DNA from 4 places in the Agrobacterium sp. 16-2014-1-2a genome. Region 2 is predicted to be linked to each of the others. Evidence: predicted binding sites of a transcription regulator. Region 2 holds the regulator's gene; each other region holds the start of a gene.

Region 1 (3,656 bases), 110 kb from region 2:
TTTGAATCCGGCTCCTGCCTCGGTTAAAAGACGCGCATCTTTTTTCCGCACCAGAAAGCTCTTTCCATGCGATCCACGCTGCGCCGCCTCATCCCGGATGCCGCTCCCGTCAGTAACCGGGAAAGGCTGCGCGCTGCGGCGGGCGCCTTCGTCGGCATTTCGCTGACGGGACTTCTGGGCAGCCTTGCTTTCCGCTTAGACCCTACCCTGCCCGCCATGATCGCGCCGATGGGCGCCTCGGCGGTGCTTTTATTCGCCGTGCCATCCAGCCCCCTTGCGCAGCCCTGGTCGATCCTCTGCGGTAACATCGTGTCGGCTTTCGTGGGCGTGACGGTGGCTCTACTCGTTCCGGATATTTTCCTTGCCAGCGCGCTTGCCATAAGCCTTGCCATTGCTGCCATGATGGCGCTGCGCTGCCTGCACCCGCCAAGCGGCGCGGTGGCGCTGACGGCCGTTCTCGGCGGTCCCGCCGTGCATAGTCTCGGCTATGGCTTTATTCTCTGGCCGGTCGCCGGAAACTCGCTCATCCTTCTCATCCTCGCGCTCGTTTATAACAATGCCACCGGCCGCGCCTATCCGCACGGCCTGAGGTTTGGAAAGGCCAGCCACGGCACGGCAGACCCGACGCCGATACAGAAAATCGGCTTTTCCTCAGCCGATCTGGACGAGGTGCTGAAGGAATATGACGAGGTTCTCGATATTGATCGCGATGTGCTGGAGATGATTTTGCGCAAGACGGAATTGCGCTCCTGGCGCCGCCGCGCCCTCCACCTCGATTGCGCCAGCGTCATGTCGCGCGATGTGGTCGGCGTCGCCCCGGATGATAGCCTGCGCCACGCCCATTCACTGATGCGCAACCGCCATTTCAAGGCTCTGCCCGTGACCAACGACAGGGCCGAAATCGTCGGCATCGTCACTCAGACGGATTTTCTTGAAAAGGCTAGCTGGAGAAACGGCCGCCCTTCCATCGGTTTCCTGCAGCGCCTGCGCCTTATCCTCTCAGGCGAAAGCGCACCTAACGATACCGTCAAGGATATCATGACATCGCCTGTTAGAACCGTGCGGCCGGAAACGGCGATCGAGGAAGCAATCATCCGCTTTGCGGAGGAAGGCCTGCATTACCTGCCGGTGATCGACGCCAACGGCAAGATGGTGGGTATTCTTTCGCAGTCCGATGTCATGGTTGCGATGCTGGCGGACAAAGCCGCGGCATAGGTCGTCGCGACCTTGAAGCGGGCAACCGGTTCGACCGGCGCCCGCCCCGTCAATCTCGGTCCCGATCAGAACGGGATATCGTCGTCCATGTCACTGGAGAAGCCGCCGGAAGGCTGGCTGCCGCCACGCGAGGCACCGCCGCGGGCCGCCGGCTGCTGGTCGTAACCGCCACCGTAGTTACCGCCGCCGCTGCCATAATCTCCACCGCCGATGTCGCCACCGCTGCGGCTGCCGCCGCCACCTTCGCCGCGACCGTCGAGCATCGTCAGCGTGGAGTTGAAGCCCTGCAGTACCACTTCGGTGGAGTAACGGTCGTTACCGGTCTGGTCCTGCCACTTGCGCGTCTGCAGCTGGCCTTCAATATAGAGCTTGGCGCCCTTTTTCACATATTGTTCGACAACCTTGCACAGGCCTTCGTTGAAAACGACGACCGTGTGCCATTCTGTCTTTTCCTTGCGCTCGCCGCTGTTGCGGTCCCGCCACGTCTCCGACGTGGCGATACGCAGATTGGCAATCGGACGGCCGTCCTGCGTCCGGCGAATTTCGGGATCGGCGCCAACGTTCCCAATCAGAATTACCTTGTTTACGCTACCAGCCATCTCGTCATCCTGTCCGCCAGCCATCGTGACCGGCAATTGCATTTCAAAAAATCCCGCACACAATAACCATCGCCGCCCGCAAAGGGCACCGCAACGGGGAACAATCCACAGCGAATAATCCCGACTTTCTCAGAGAGTACATTCGCACTTGCAATTTGTTCCTTTTTTGTTCTATTAAATCACGAAATTCGAGTCAAGTGAGCCGAAAAGCCATCGATCGATAGGGAATAAACCTCGACACGTCCGGTTGCGTCACTACATAAGGACGCGCCGCCATCAGGCCTGTTAATTTTGTCCGAGCTTTATCATGAGTGAACTGAAGACGATTTCCATCCGTGGTGCCCGTGAGCATAACCTCAAGGGTATCGATCTGGATCTACCGCGCAATAAGCTGATCGTCATGACCGGGCTCTCCGGCTCGGGCAAGTCGTCGCTCGCCTTCGACACAATCTATGCTGAGGGCCAGCGCCGTTATGTCGAGAGCCTCTCGGCCTATGCGCGCCAGTTCCTCGAAATGATGCAGAAGCCGGATGTAGACCGCATCGAGGGGCTTTCTCCGGCGATTTCCATCGAGCAGAAAACCACCTCGAAGAACCCGCGCTCCACGGTCGGCACGGTCACGGAAATCTACGACTATATGCGCCTGCTGTTTGCGCGTGTCGGCGTGCCTTACTCGCCGGCGACGGGCCTGCCGATCGAGAGCCAGACGGTCAGCCAGATGGTCGACCGTATCCTTGCCTTCGAGGAAGGCACGCGCCTTTATATTCTCGCGCCGATCGTGCGCGGCCGCAAAGGCGAATATAAAAAGGAACTCGCCGAGCTGATGAAGAAGGGCTTCCAGCGCGTCAAGGTGGATGGCCAGTTCTACGAGATCGCTGACGTTCCCGTCCTCGACAAGAAGTACAAACACGATATCGATGTGGTGGTGGACCGCGCCGTCGTGCGCCCGGATATGGCAGCACGCCTTGCCGACAGTCTCGAGACCTGCCTCAAGCTTGCCGACGGGTTGGCAGTGGCCGAATTTGCCGACAAGCCCCTGCCGCCGGAAGAAACCTCGGCTGGCGGCTCCGCAAACAAATCGCTCAATGAGACCCACGAGCGTATGCTGTTTTCGGAAAAATTCGCCTGCCCGGTCTCCGGCTTCACCATCCCGGAAATCGAGCCCCGGCTTTTCTCCTTCAACAATCCCTTCGGCGCCTGCCCCACCTGTGACGGTCTCGGCTCGCAGCAGAAGGTGGACGAAAACCTGATCGTGCCCGAACCTGCACGCACCCTGCGGGATGGCGCGATCGCCCCCTGGGCCAAGTCGTCTTCCCCCTATTACAACCAGACGCTGGAGGCGCTGGGCAAGGCCTTCGGTTTCAAGCTGTCGAGCAAATGGACGGACCTTTCGAAAGAGGCGCAGCACGCCATTCTCCAGGGCACTGACGACAAGATCGAGTTCAACTATCAGGACGGTGCGCGCTCCTACAAGACGGTGAAGAATTTCGAAGGCATCGTTCCCAATCTGGAGCGTCGCTGGAAAGAGACTGACAGCGCCTGGGCGCGCGAGGAAATCGAGCGTTATATGTCGGCGGCCCCCTGCCCGGCCTGCGCCGGCTATCGCCTGAAGCCGGAAGCGCTCGCCGTCAAGATCAACAGAATGCACATCGGCGAAGTCACCCAGATGTCGATCCGTATGGCACGCGACTGGTTCGAGACGCTGCCGGAAAATCTGAACGCCAAACAGAACGAGATCGCGGTTCGCATCCTCAAGGAAATCCGCGAACGTCTGCGATTCCTCAACGATGTCGGGCTGGATTATCTCAGCCTATCACGCAACTCCGGCACGCTTTCCGGCGG
Region 2 (3,656 bases):
CGGAGAGTGGGTCGTCGTTCTGAAAGATGGCCGCTTCGCCGGAAAAGCCTGCGATATTGCCGATATCGTCGTTGTTTCCCGCAGAACCTCTTTTTCGCAGTGCCGCTCGGGTGCACTCCTGCTCAGCCGTGACATCTTGCGGCGTCTCGGTTCTGTGGAAATAGATTTTGCTGACAAGAGGGAGGAGGGTGTGGTGAGCGGGCTGCGCGCCGCAATCGCCGGAACGGACAGGCCCTGGAGCCAGCACCGTTATTACGACTGGAAAAGCGGACGTTTCGACCGTGATCTGCCGCAGCCCATCATCCGGCTGCTGGCGGCGTCGCAATGACTGCCGCCAGCATGGATCATCGGGCCTTGGCGCGCAAATCTTCAGTCAATTCGCCGATCCCGCCAACTTCCTCTTCATGACCAGCGTCGCGCCAGCTCTCCTTCAAACCGGCCTCGTACCATTCTTGCATGGCAGGCAGGGCGAGCAGCAGGTCGCAATAGGCTTTCGCTGCTGGCGAAAGATCCGCGCTGCCATAGGTCTGGAAACGGAATGCAACCGGGCAGAAGAAAGCATCGACCGCCGTGAACTTTTGACCGGCAAGATATGGCCCGCCGAATTTTGTAAGACCCTCGCTCCACAACGCATCGATCCGCTTTATATCGGCCTTAAGTCCGGCATCGCCGCCCCTGGGTTTGACCCGAATGCCCACCGACATGGGATAGAGATTGCGCAGCGAGGAAAAGCCGGCATGCATCTCACTTGCGGCCGAACGCGACCAGGCCCTCGCATGCTTGTCGCTTGCCCAGACACCCTGGTGTCTTTCGGCAAGATATTCGACGATCGAAAGCGTTTCCCAAACCGTCATACCCTCGTCGACCAGGCAGGGCACCTTGCCCGTCGGCGAAAAGGAGGAGAAAGAGACGCCTTCGCCGAACGGAATGAGCTTTTCATCGAAGGCGATACCGAGCGTGCGCATCAATACCCACGGCCGCAGCGACCATGAAGAATAGTTCTTGTTGGCTATATAAAGATCGTACATGGCGTATCTCCCGGATATGACGCGTATTTCTACACCTGCCAAGCGTTCACGGAATATCGAAAATTATCCATGGCTCCCATAAACGCCGTTGATGAATGGTGATGTGGGGCCGCTGAGAGCGCGCCTTGCGATAAGTCACCCTTTGGTGACGACTAAAACTGACTGTGCAACACGACAGAACAACGTCGCTAAAAAACAGCGGATGGGATCGCTTCGACAATTACAGCGAGCAGCCCATTCGCCACCACGCCTGTAGCGAAACCGAAGCATCTTTATGGAGCAGGAACTCAGTTTAGAAAGGGCAACGCGCATAGGCTGGATGGCGCATATCCTCGTGCACCCGCAAAAGCCCGCCACGTTTGGAAAAAGCCAAACCCAATATAGGCGCCATCTTCACGATGACGCCTATTATAAAGTGAATACGTTCGGTTCGATAAGATCAATGGTAGCGGCGGATCAGCCCCACCAGTTTGCCCTGAATTTTAACCCGGTCGGGCCCGAAGATACGGGTCTCATAGGCTGGGTTTGCCGCCTCGAGCGCAATGGAGGCTCCCTTGCGGCGGAAGCGCTTCAGCGTGGCTTCCTCGTCATCCACCAGAGCCACAACGATGTCCCCGGGATTGGCGGTGTTGCCGTTGCGGATGATGACTGTGTCGCCGTCGAAAATGCCGGCCTCGATCATCGAATCACCCTTGACCTCAAGCGCGTAATGTTCGCCCGTGCCAAGCATGTCTACTGGCACTGCCACATCATGGGTGTTGTTCTGGATGGCGGAAATTGGCACGCCCGCAGCGATGCGGCCCATGACCGGCACGGTGACAGCCCCGCCCAGATCGTTGGCCGGCGTCTTGGGGGCAGGGGCCGGTTCCGGCGTTTTGGGCTTGCCAAGGCTGCCTTCGATAACGCTTGGCGAAAAGCCGCGCTGCGGCCTTGCACCCGGCGTATAAGCCTCGGGCAGCTTGATGACTTCCAGCGCCCGAGCTCTATTTGGTAGCCGACGAATGAACCCGCGCTCTTCGAGAGCGGTTATCAGGCGGTGGATGCCGGATTTCGAAGCAAGATCGAGTGCGTCCTTCATTTCATCGAAGGAGGGCGGCACGCCGGACTCTTTCATTCGTTCATGAATGAAGAGAAGCAATTCCTGCTGTTTGCGCGTGAGCATGAGGAAAACACCCTTTAGAATCGTAGTGGAAGTCGCGAAACAAATACAGAACGAACACTATATGTTCCATATGTGTTCTGCAATCCCCTAAAATTTCGTGAAGGTGCCATCTGTTGCTGTGATGATTTGCCTCATAGCACGCAATTGTGCTTTTGTGCGGTCAAAACCGTCCCGACATGCTCCGGGCGGAAGGCCAGCAGGATACATTTTCATGACGAAACCCTATAGCGTTGACCATCTCGTTTTGCCCGTGGAAGTCATAGGCGTCGCCGTGAAGCGCCTCGTCAGTCTTGGCTTTACGGTTGCGCCGGAGGCTCTGCATCCTTTCGGCACCCAAAATGCCTGCGTATTTTTCGCCGATGGCACCTATCTGGAGCCGCTCGCAATTGCTGATTCGGCTAAATATAATGCGTCAATAGAGAGGGGTGATGTGTTCACCGGCAGGGATGTGGCCTTCCGGCAACGGGACGGGCAGGAGGGTTTTTCGGCTCTTGTCGCCAGGACTGAAGACGCCTTGGTTGACCATGAGCGGTTTCGGGCAGCCGGCCTTTCGGCGGGCGATGTGTTCGAGTTTTCGCGGCCTGTTCGTATGCCGGATGGCTCGCAAGGCGAGGCGGCGTTCCGGCTGGCTTTTGCTGCAAGCGGGGCGGCCGCGGATTTCTTTTTGTTCAGTTGTCAACGGCTTCAAGCCCTTCCGGGCGATCGCACCATGCTGGAGCGCCACGCCAATGGTGTCACCGGCCTGAGTGAAATCGTCCTGTTTTCCGGCGGCAATATGAAGGTGGCGGGCCTGATCGAGACAGTGTTTGGCTGTGAAGGCAAAAGGTCTCCGGGCGGTGATATGGTTTTCGCGACCGGCAATGCCAGCATCAGATTGACCGGAAAACCGCCTTTCGGCGGGCAGACCCTGAATGCTCAGGATGGCAACGAATGCGGATTGCGCGGCGCGGGCATCGTCTTTTCGTCACACGATCTTGCCGTGACAGAGGCGGTGCTTGCTGCTAATGGCGTGTCCTGCGCAAAAGCGGACGGCCGTCTGGTGGTGCCCGCAGCACCCGGTCAGGGTGTTGCCTTCGCCTTCGAGGAAAAATGATGAGCGTTACGAACAATCTTAAAGTCACTGCCGGCGACGGCGCCAGCAAGGTTTCCTTCTCGAATACCGAGCGGTTTTCGCTGATTGCCGGTCCCTGCCAGATGGAAAGCCGCGAACATGCCTTCATGATCGCTGGCGTCCTGAAGGAGCTTTGCGACAAGCTGGGAGTAGGGCTTGTCTACAAGTCTTCTTTCGACAAGGCGAACCGCACTTCGCTTTCCGGAAAACGCGGCATCGGCCTGGATAACGCGATGCAGGTTTTTGCCGATCTCAAAAAGGAATTCGGTTTTCCTCTTCTGACCGACATCCACACGGAAGAGCAATGCGCCATCGTTTCCGAGGTAGTGGACGTGCTGCAGATTCCGGCGTTCCT
Region 3 (3,656 bases), on a different contig from region 2:
CCGCCGTGCCGAGCGCATCACTGAAACCTCGCCAGCGGTCGGCAATCGATTCCGCCGGACCCGCAGGGCCGATATAGGCGAGTTTGGAATGCCCGAGCATCATGGCATCCTCAACAAGCTGCCGTGTGCCCGCGGCATAGTCGCCGCCAACATAGGGCACGGGCCCGCCAGCATCGTTGCGTCGGCCGATCGCCACGAATGGATAATCTTCCGAGACCAGCCGGGTAAGCTCCTTGCGGTCGAATTCACGGCCCAGGACCAGGCAGCCATCGGCGATCCGGAGCCTGTTGCCCTCGGAAAAAATCTTGCGGTTGTTGCCGACGCCGGCACTGGTCAGCAGCAGAAGATCGTATGCCTGCTGCTGCGCCTCTTCCTCGATGCCCAACAGGAACGGCGTAAAGAAGTCCGCCTGTGCGCTTGGAAAAGCAGGCTCGTAGGTGAAGACGCCGAGGATGCGATTAAGCCCCTTGGCCATGCGGCGCGCGATCGGGTCGGCGACATAACCCGTCTTGCGAATGACCGCCTGTACGCGTTCGCGTGTTTCAGCCGGGATACGTGCAATCGCGGTCGGCGCGCCGTTCAAAACAAGCGATACTGTTGCCTGACTGACGCCGGCAAGCTTCGCAATATCGTTCTGAGTAAGGCGTTTATGGCTGGTCACGCAATGCCCTCCCCGACATTCGTTGCCTGCTAATACGTATTAGCTGTTAATGCGTATTAGCATGGCCTCCCTACTCTGTGTCAAGAGGGGAAAGACACGCTTGCGGAGAGATGTTTTGACGAAGGCTTATGAGGCGGCCAGCCCGGCCTTATGACGGCCGCGCTGGGTTATGGGCTTTCATACCATCGGTAAATGGTGCCCGCTGCGGGTTCAGGGTACCGAAGGCGTCTTTGCGTCTGCAAGCTTTTGCTGGAGAAGCCAGGTCCACATCGCCTCATCGTCGAGCACTTTTGCCTCCACCTCTTCATGGTTCGTATCTTCAAAAACCGTCAGCCGCACATTACGTTTCAGTTCCTGGAGACGCTGAACGAGGACAACAGTATCGGACAAAGGAATCACCTCATCCCTTGAGCCGTGAAAGGCCCAGAATGCTGTCTTTTCATTGGTGCGGTTGAGGTAATGGCGGATGCCGCCACCGGCAATTGGGACGACCGCAGCAAAAGTTTGTGGAAACTGCTCGGCCATTGACCAGGCGCCGAACCCTCCCCGGCTATATCCAATCAGATAGATACGGCTGCGGTCCACCCGATGATCCGCCACAACGGAAGCCAGGACGCTTGCGACACGTTCGATCGGATAAAGCAGTTCCTCGCTCGGATTTTGTGGCGAAAACACCATGAAAGGAAAATCACGGCCCCCTTCGATCAATTTTGGCAGACCGTTGCGGCGCAGCTTTTCGACGTCGCTCCCGCCCTGATCGCCGCCATGCAGCCATACCACGAGAGGATAGGTTTTGTCCGAACCGGCATAGTCTTTGGGCGTATAAAGCAGATAATTGATATCCGACGCGATCGTGGCGTCAGACCTCATGGCCTTCTGCTCGGCAAACGCAAATGTCGATGTGGCCAGTGCCGCAACAGCGATCAGGCATAGTTTAAGATGCTTCATGCTTTTGTCCTCCCAACAAACACGTCTTCCAAGACGCGACTGGTGAACTCATCAGCCGCCGGGTTGGTTCAGTGGTTTGAAAAGCATGCCGGTCAACACGCCATGCGGAACCCGATTGAGGCTGCGACTATCGATCAGCCAGGCTTGTCCACCGCAGTGTGGAGGACAGAGACATGCGTTCATTATTTGTTCTGGCCTGCTGTTTGAGTTTTTGCTAATCATTGCAACAAGAGTGCTTTTGAAAAATGCCGTCTTCGTGCGGATAGGCAAATATCAAGGATGCAGGCATGGCGGTTGCCTATCTGGACAAACTGAACGAGCAGCAACGCAAGGCCGTGGAACATGGCGTTGGGCCTTCAGGCGGACACACGGCGGGACCGTTGCTGATTATCGCCGGTGCCGGTTCCGGCAAGACCAATACGCTGGCGCACCGGGTGGCGCATCTGATCGTTAATGGCGCTGATCCTCGCCGCATCCTGCTGATGACGTTTTCACGGCGTGCCGCTTCCGAAATGTCGCGTCGTGTCGAGCGTATCTGCAAGCAGGTCATCGGCGCTAACGCCGGAGCCCTCACGGATGCGATGACCTGGTCCGGCACGTTTCACGGGATCGGCGCGCGCCTCTTGCGAATCTATGCGGAACAGATTGGACTGGACGTGGATTTCACGATCCACGACCGCGAAGACAGCGCTGATCTGATGAACCTTGCCCGACACGAACTGGGTTTCTCCAAGACCGAGAGCCGTTTTCCGACAAAGGGCACCTGCCTTGCGATCTATTCGCGCGCCGTCAATTCACAAACGCCGCTGAAAGAAATCCTGCGCCAGCACTATCCATGGGTGTCCAGCTGGGAAGAAGAACTCAAGCAATTATTCGCCGCCTATGTGGAGGCCAAGCAGGCCCAGAACGTTCTCGATTACGACGATCTTCTGCTCTACTGGGCCCAGATGGTCAGCGATCCCGACCTTGCAGGCGATATCGGCAATCGTTTCGACCACGTGATGGTCGACGAATATCAGGATACCAACCGGCTGCAGGCCGCGGTGCTGATGGCACTGAAGCCGGGCGGTCGCGGGTTGACCGTGGTGGGTGACGATGCCCAGTCGATCTATTCGTTCCGGGCAGCAACGGTGCGCAATATCCTTGATTTTCCGGCATCTTTCAGCCCGCCTGCCGATATTATCACCCTTGATCGCAACTATCGCTCGACACAGCCGATACTGGCTGCCGCCAATGGTGTCATCGACCTTGCCCGTGAGCGATTCACCAAAAACCTCTGGACCGAACGACAGTCACTCGAGCGGCCGAAGCTCGTGACAGTAAAAAGCGAAACCGAGCAGGCGAACTTCATTATCGACCAGGTGCTGGCCAATCGTGAGACCGGCATGACGCTGAAGCAACAGGCCGTGCTGTTTCGCACCTCCAGTCATAGCGGGCCGCTTGAAGTTGAACTTACACGCCGCAACATTCCCTTCGTCAAATTTGGCGGCCTGAAGTTTCTCGACAGTGCCCATGTAAAGGACATGCTGGCGGTATTGCGGTTCGCGCAAAACCCGCGCGACCGCGTCGCAGGTTTCAGGCTACTTCAGATGCTGCCGGGTATCGGGCCGAAGAAAGCCGGCAATATTCTCGATACGATTGCGGCAGACCCGGAACCTCTGCTCGCCCTTGCCGAAATTCCGCCGCCACCCAAAACCGGTGATGACTGGGTATCCTTCGTGCAGTTGCTGGCGAACATGCGAAAATCGCACGGCGGCTGGCCATCAGATATCGAGCAGGCGCGGCTCTGGTACGAGCCCCACCTCGAACGCATCCATGTGGATGCCGAGACGCGGAAGGCCGATTTGCTGCAACTCGAGCAGATTGCCGGCGGCTATCCTTCCCGCGAACGCTTCCTCACCGAACTGACGCTCGATCCACCGGATGCCACCAGCGATCAGGCAGGCGTGCCGCTGCTCGATGAGGATTACCTGACGCTTTCAACCATTCATTCGGCGAAAGGCCAGGAATGGCGCTCCGTCTTTATCCTGAACGTGGTCGATGGCTG
Region 4 (3,656 bases), 680 kb from region 2:
GAATGGTTGTGACGACACCGGCGCTGCCGGTTGCGGCATTGGCCCAGGGCAGGGGCTGTTCCGCGAGTTTGGTGAGATCCGCCGATGTGACCGCATTGCGGATGGTCGCGTCGTCGGTCTGCGGGTTATTATTGGGCTGGTTGGGAACAGAGGCGGTGGAAAGCGAGCGATCGACCTTGTCGCCGCCGAACAGGTCAAGGCTGACGCATCCGCTCAGCACCACAAGCATTGACACGATGGCGGAAACTTCCGCTATCGATGAAAGGAGGCCCTTTGTTCGACTGTTCGACTTTGCTATGACGGTCACCATCTTTCGCCAGAGATCATCTCTGGGGTCCAAATCAGCTCGGGAGCATTTTAGTCAATATGTCGGAAACGGGGTTAACATCCAGTGACTTCACTGAAGAAAATGAACCGTTCACGCTTTTTGCCGAATGGCTGAAGGACGCGACGGCCTCCGAAATCAACGATCCGAACGCGGTAGCACTCGCAACCGTCGATGAAAACGGCCTGCCGAATGTGCGCATGGTGCTGCTGAAGGACGTCGACGATCGCGGCTTCGTTTTCTATACGAATTTCGAAAGCCAGAAGGGGCGCGAGATCCTGGGCCAGAAAAAAGCGGCCATGTGTTTCCACTGGAAAAGCCTGCGCCGGCAGGTGCGTCTGCGCGGCGAGGTGGAGATCGTTACCGACGCGGAAGCGGATAGCTATTACGCCTCGCGTCCGCGCGGAAGCCGCATCGGCGCCTGGGCGTCGAAGCAGTCGCGGCCGCTGGAAGGCCGGTTTGCGCTGGAAAAGGCGGTTGCCGAATACACCGCGAAATATGCGATCGGCGATATTCCGCGCCCCTCCTACTGGTCCGGTTTCCGCATTCGCCCGGTCAGCATCGAGTTCTGGCACGACCGCAAGTTCCGCCTGCACGACCGTGTCGAATTCCGCCGCGAGACGCCGGATGAACCGTGGTCCAAGGTCCGCATGTATCCTTGAAAGCTGCAGGGGGCAGGCCGTCCTTGCCTGCCTATTTCAGCAGCGAATCAAATAGCGGCAGGCCGATGACGGCGGAAATGGCGATCAGGCCGTAGCAGATGCGCCTGAACGCCGCCTCGTCGGCAAGCCCGTGCAGCCGCGCACCGGCATAAAGACCCGCCCCGTAAAACGGCAGGGCCAGCAGGAAAAAAACAAAGACGTCAGCGGTGAACAGGCCACCAAAAAAATAGCTGGTGGCGGATATCACGGTCGAAATCGCGAAATAGAGAATGACATTGGCGCGCACGAAAGCGCCCTTGAGGGCGCCGCCAAGCCAATAGGCGACGATGGGTGGACCGCCCAGTTGCGCCGCACCTGAAAACAGCCCGGCAACAAGCCCGGTGAACAGGGTGAGCGGCGTTTTCGGCCGGCCGCTGTAACGCCAGCCGGAAACGAGAAATAACAGCAGCACGACAACCACGATGGAAATGATCCAGCGCAGGGTGAGCGGATCCCCGCCGGAAAGCAGCAGCGTTCCAAGCGGGACGCCGACAAGCGCACCGGCTGCCATGGTGAAGACTTCACGCCGGTCGGCCATGCGCCAGGCCGGCGGTATCATGCCGAGCGTCAAAACGCCGTCCACCACAAGAAGAACCACCGAGGCGATGCGCGGGCCGACAATGGCGCTTGCCAGCGGAATGAAGATGAGGGCCGCACCAAAGCCGGAAAAGCCGCGGGCAAGTCCGGCGAGAAAGGCGGCGCCCGCAAACATGGCGAGCAGCGTCGGACTATGCGCGATGATGAGAGCCGAGAAAAAATCGAGGAGAGGCATGGGTGACTGCATGGGTTTCGAATACCTCTTTATCCCGCATGCAGGCACCTGTCGCGGAAATTTCAGCTGATTATCGCACGATACGCTTTCGAAACGACGCCGCCGGAGAATCGTGATCAGAGTTGTATCTCACGAACAAAGGATGAACAAATGCTTGCTGTCTTGATGCGCCAGTTTGAAGCTGCCTCACAGAAATACGCCGAGGAAAATAGGATCATCCGCGATCCCGACTGGTATATGCTGAAGCTTCAGGAGGAGGTTGGTGAGGTCACGCAGGCCTGGAACCGGATGACGGGGCGTGGGCGCAGCAAAGACAGAAGCGAAGAGGAGATGAAACGGGATCTGGCCGACGAAACCGCCGATCTCTTGGGCCACGTGTTGCTGCTCGCCCATTGTAACGGTCTCGACATCGAAGCATCGATAGAGCGCAAGTGGCGTTTTACACCGTCGGTTTGACAGTTTGCGGGGAGGGACTCGATCCTAGCGCTGCGACTCTGTCGCTGCCGCGATTATGAGAGCGAAACGATAGAGAGCAGAGCTGCGAGAATGGCGGCCACCGGTGTCATGACCTGCCGCAGGGTAATCTGAAATGCGGAAAGAGCGAGCAATATCAGCGCCGCGCCGTTTATGAATGTGCCGACAAATGCATTCGAGCAGGATCGGCCTGTCAGCCTATATGTGAGACACCATAAAGACCAATGGCTAAAGGCATGTGACGCGCCTTCATGCCTCTGATAACGGCGCCTGTTGCAGGAGACCGGCAACCGCATGAAGATCGCTTGAAACGGCGATGCATTTTTCCCGCATTTCCTCGGTCGGCGGCGCGACATCCGGCACCATGATCGTCATCATGCCCGCCGATGAGGCGGAGCGCACGCCGTGCCAGGAATCCTCCAGCGCCAGGCAACGGCCCGGATCGATGCCGAGACGTTTTGCGGCAGTAAGATATGGCATGGGCGACGGCTTCGGCTCCGAATAGTCGCCGCGGGCGACGATGGTATCGAAACGTTTGAGCAGGTCATAGGGGCCGAGATGACGCGTGACGGAATCGTGCCGCGAGGAGGTGGCGATGGCGCGGCGTATATCGAGCCTGTCGAGAAGATCGAGGATTTCGACGACGCCGGGTTTCAGCGCCACGCCTTCTGCCATCATCACGGCAAGATGCCGGAGCCAGGCGTCACGGAAGCTGTCGATCGGAAAATCCGCGCCATAATCGGCGAAAATGGTGCCGGTAATGACATCCCACGGGCTGCCGCAGACCTTCTGATAGGTCTCTACCCGCATTCCGTGGCCGCCCTCATCTGACGCGGCCAGAAAGGAATCGCGATAAAGCGTCTCGCTTTCGATCAGCAATCCGTCCATGTCGAAAACGACAGCATGCGGGAGAAAAGGCAGCATGGCGGCTCAACCGAACCGGAAGGGGCGTTCGCCGAGGCTTTCGAACGGGCGGAGCAGGTAACCGTCCGGATCGGCGACGATGAATTGCCGGTTGCCGACCTCGACTGTGCCGCGCCTGTACCATTTTTCTTCTGACGGCAGGACAAGATCGATCGAGGCCCGCTCAAGCCGCGCGAGGATGGGCAGCAGGGAAGGAACGGCAAGTTGCAGATTCATGCCGCGGCCCAGCGGAAATTCAAGCGCTGCATTTTCCGCCACGAAGGTCCGGGTCGCACCGATCTGGTCGATCATCAGTTGCGCATCACCCAGCGCCAGATAGGCAAAGCCCTCTTCGGCGCGCTCATAAACCACATGAAAACCGATCAGGTCGCAATAAAAAGCGCGGCTTTTCTGCCAGTCGCTGACGGCTAGTTCCGGGACGAGGGCATTTCGTATGATGGTCATGGTCTCCTTTGCCGCG

What was found. The regulator LexA, encoded in region 2, represses DNA repair genes until DNA is damaged. The targets are predictions, from matches to a motif close to TGTTCNNNNTGTGTTCNG.
Region 1: a site for LexA is predicted at 1,971-1,988, ahead of uvrA (excinuclease ABC subunit UvrA). Genes of this name have one in related genera too.
Region 3: a site for LexA is predicted at 1,786-1,803, ahead of ACQZ45_RS14925 (ATP-dependent helicase). Genes of this name have one in related genera too.
Region 4: a site for LexA is predicted at 1,930-1,947, ahead of ACQZ45_RS05670 (MazG nucleotide pyrophosphohydrolase domain-containing protein). Genes of this name have one in related genera too.

Annotation. Positions count from the first base shown of each region.
Region 1 covers NZ_JBNWBX010000001.1:332,007-335,662, reverse strand. The annotation lists gene ACQZ45_RS01655 (CBS domain-containing protein) at 67-1,215, shown strand; gene ACQZ45_RS01650 (single-stranded DNA-binding protein) at 1,281-1,856, opposite strand; gene uvrA (excinuclease ABC subunit UvrA) at 2,122-3,656, shown strand, end outside.
Region 2 covers NZ_JBNWBX010000001.1:438,370-442,025, reverse strand. The annotation lists gene ACQZ45_RS02200 (ComEC/Rec2 family competence protein) at 1-328, shown strand, start outside; gene ACQZ45_RS02195 (glutathione S-transferase family protein) at 345-1,028, opposite strand; gene lexA (transcriptional repressor LexA) at 1,468-2,190, opposite strand; gene ACQZ45_RS02185 (VOC family protein) at 2,402-3,283, shown strand; gene kdsA (3-deoxy-8-phosphooctulonate synthase) at 3,283-3,656, shown strand, end outside.
Region 3 covers NZ_JBNWBX010000004.1:159,860-163,515, reverse strand. The annotation lists gene ACQZ45_RS14935 (LacI family DNA-binding transcriptional regulator) at 1-661, opposite strand, end outside; gene ACQZ45_RS14930 (carboxylesterase family protein) at 872-1,609, opposite strand; gene ACQZ45_RS14925 (ATP-dependent helicase) at 1,897-3,656, shown strand, end outside.
Region 4 covers NZ_JBNWBX010000001.1:1,118,813-1,122,468, reverse strand. The annotation lists gene ACQZ45_RS05685 (RT0821/Lpp0805 family surface protein) at 1-310, opposite strand, end outside; gene pdxH (pyridoxamine 5'-phosphate oxidase) at 367-987, shown strand; gene ACQZ45_RS05675 (TSUP family transporter) at 1,019-1,798, opposite strand; gene ACQZ45_RS05670 (MazG nucleotide pyrophosphohydrolase domain-containing protein) at 1,949-2,254, shown strand; gene ACQZ45_RS05665 (HAD family hydrolase) at 2,522-3,196, opposite strand; gene ACQZ45_RS05660 (bleomycin resistance protein) at 3,203-3,640, opposite strand.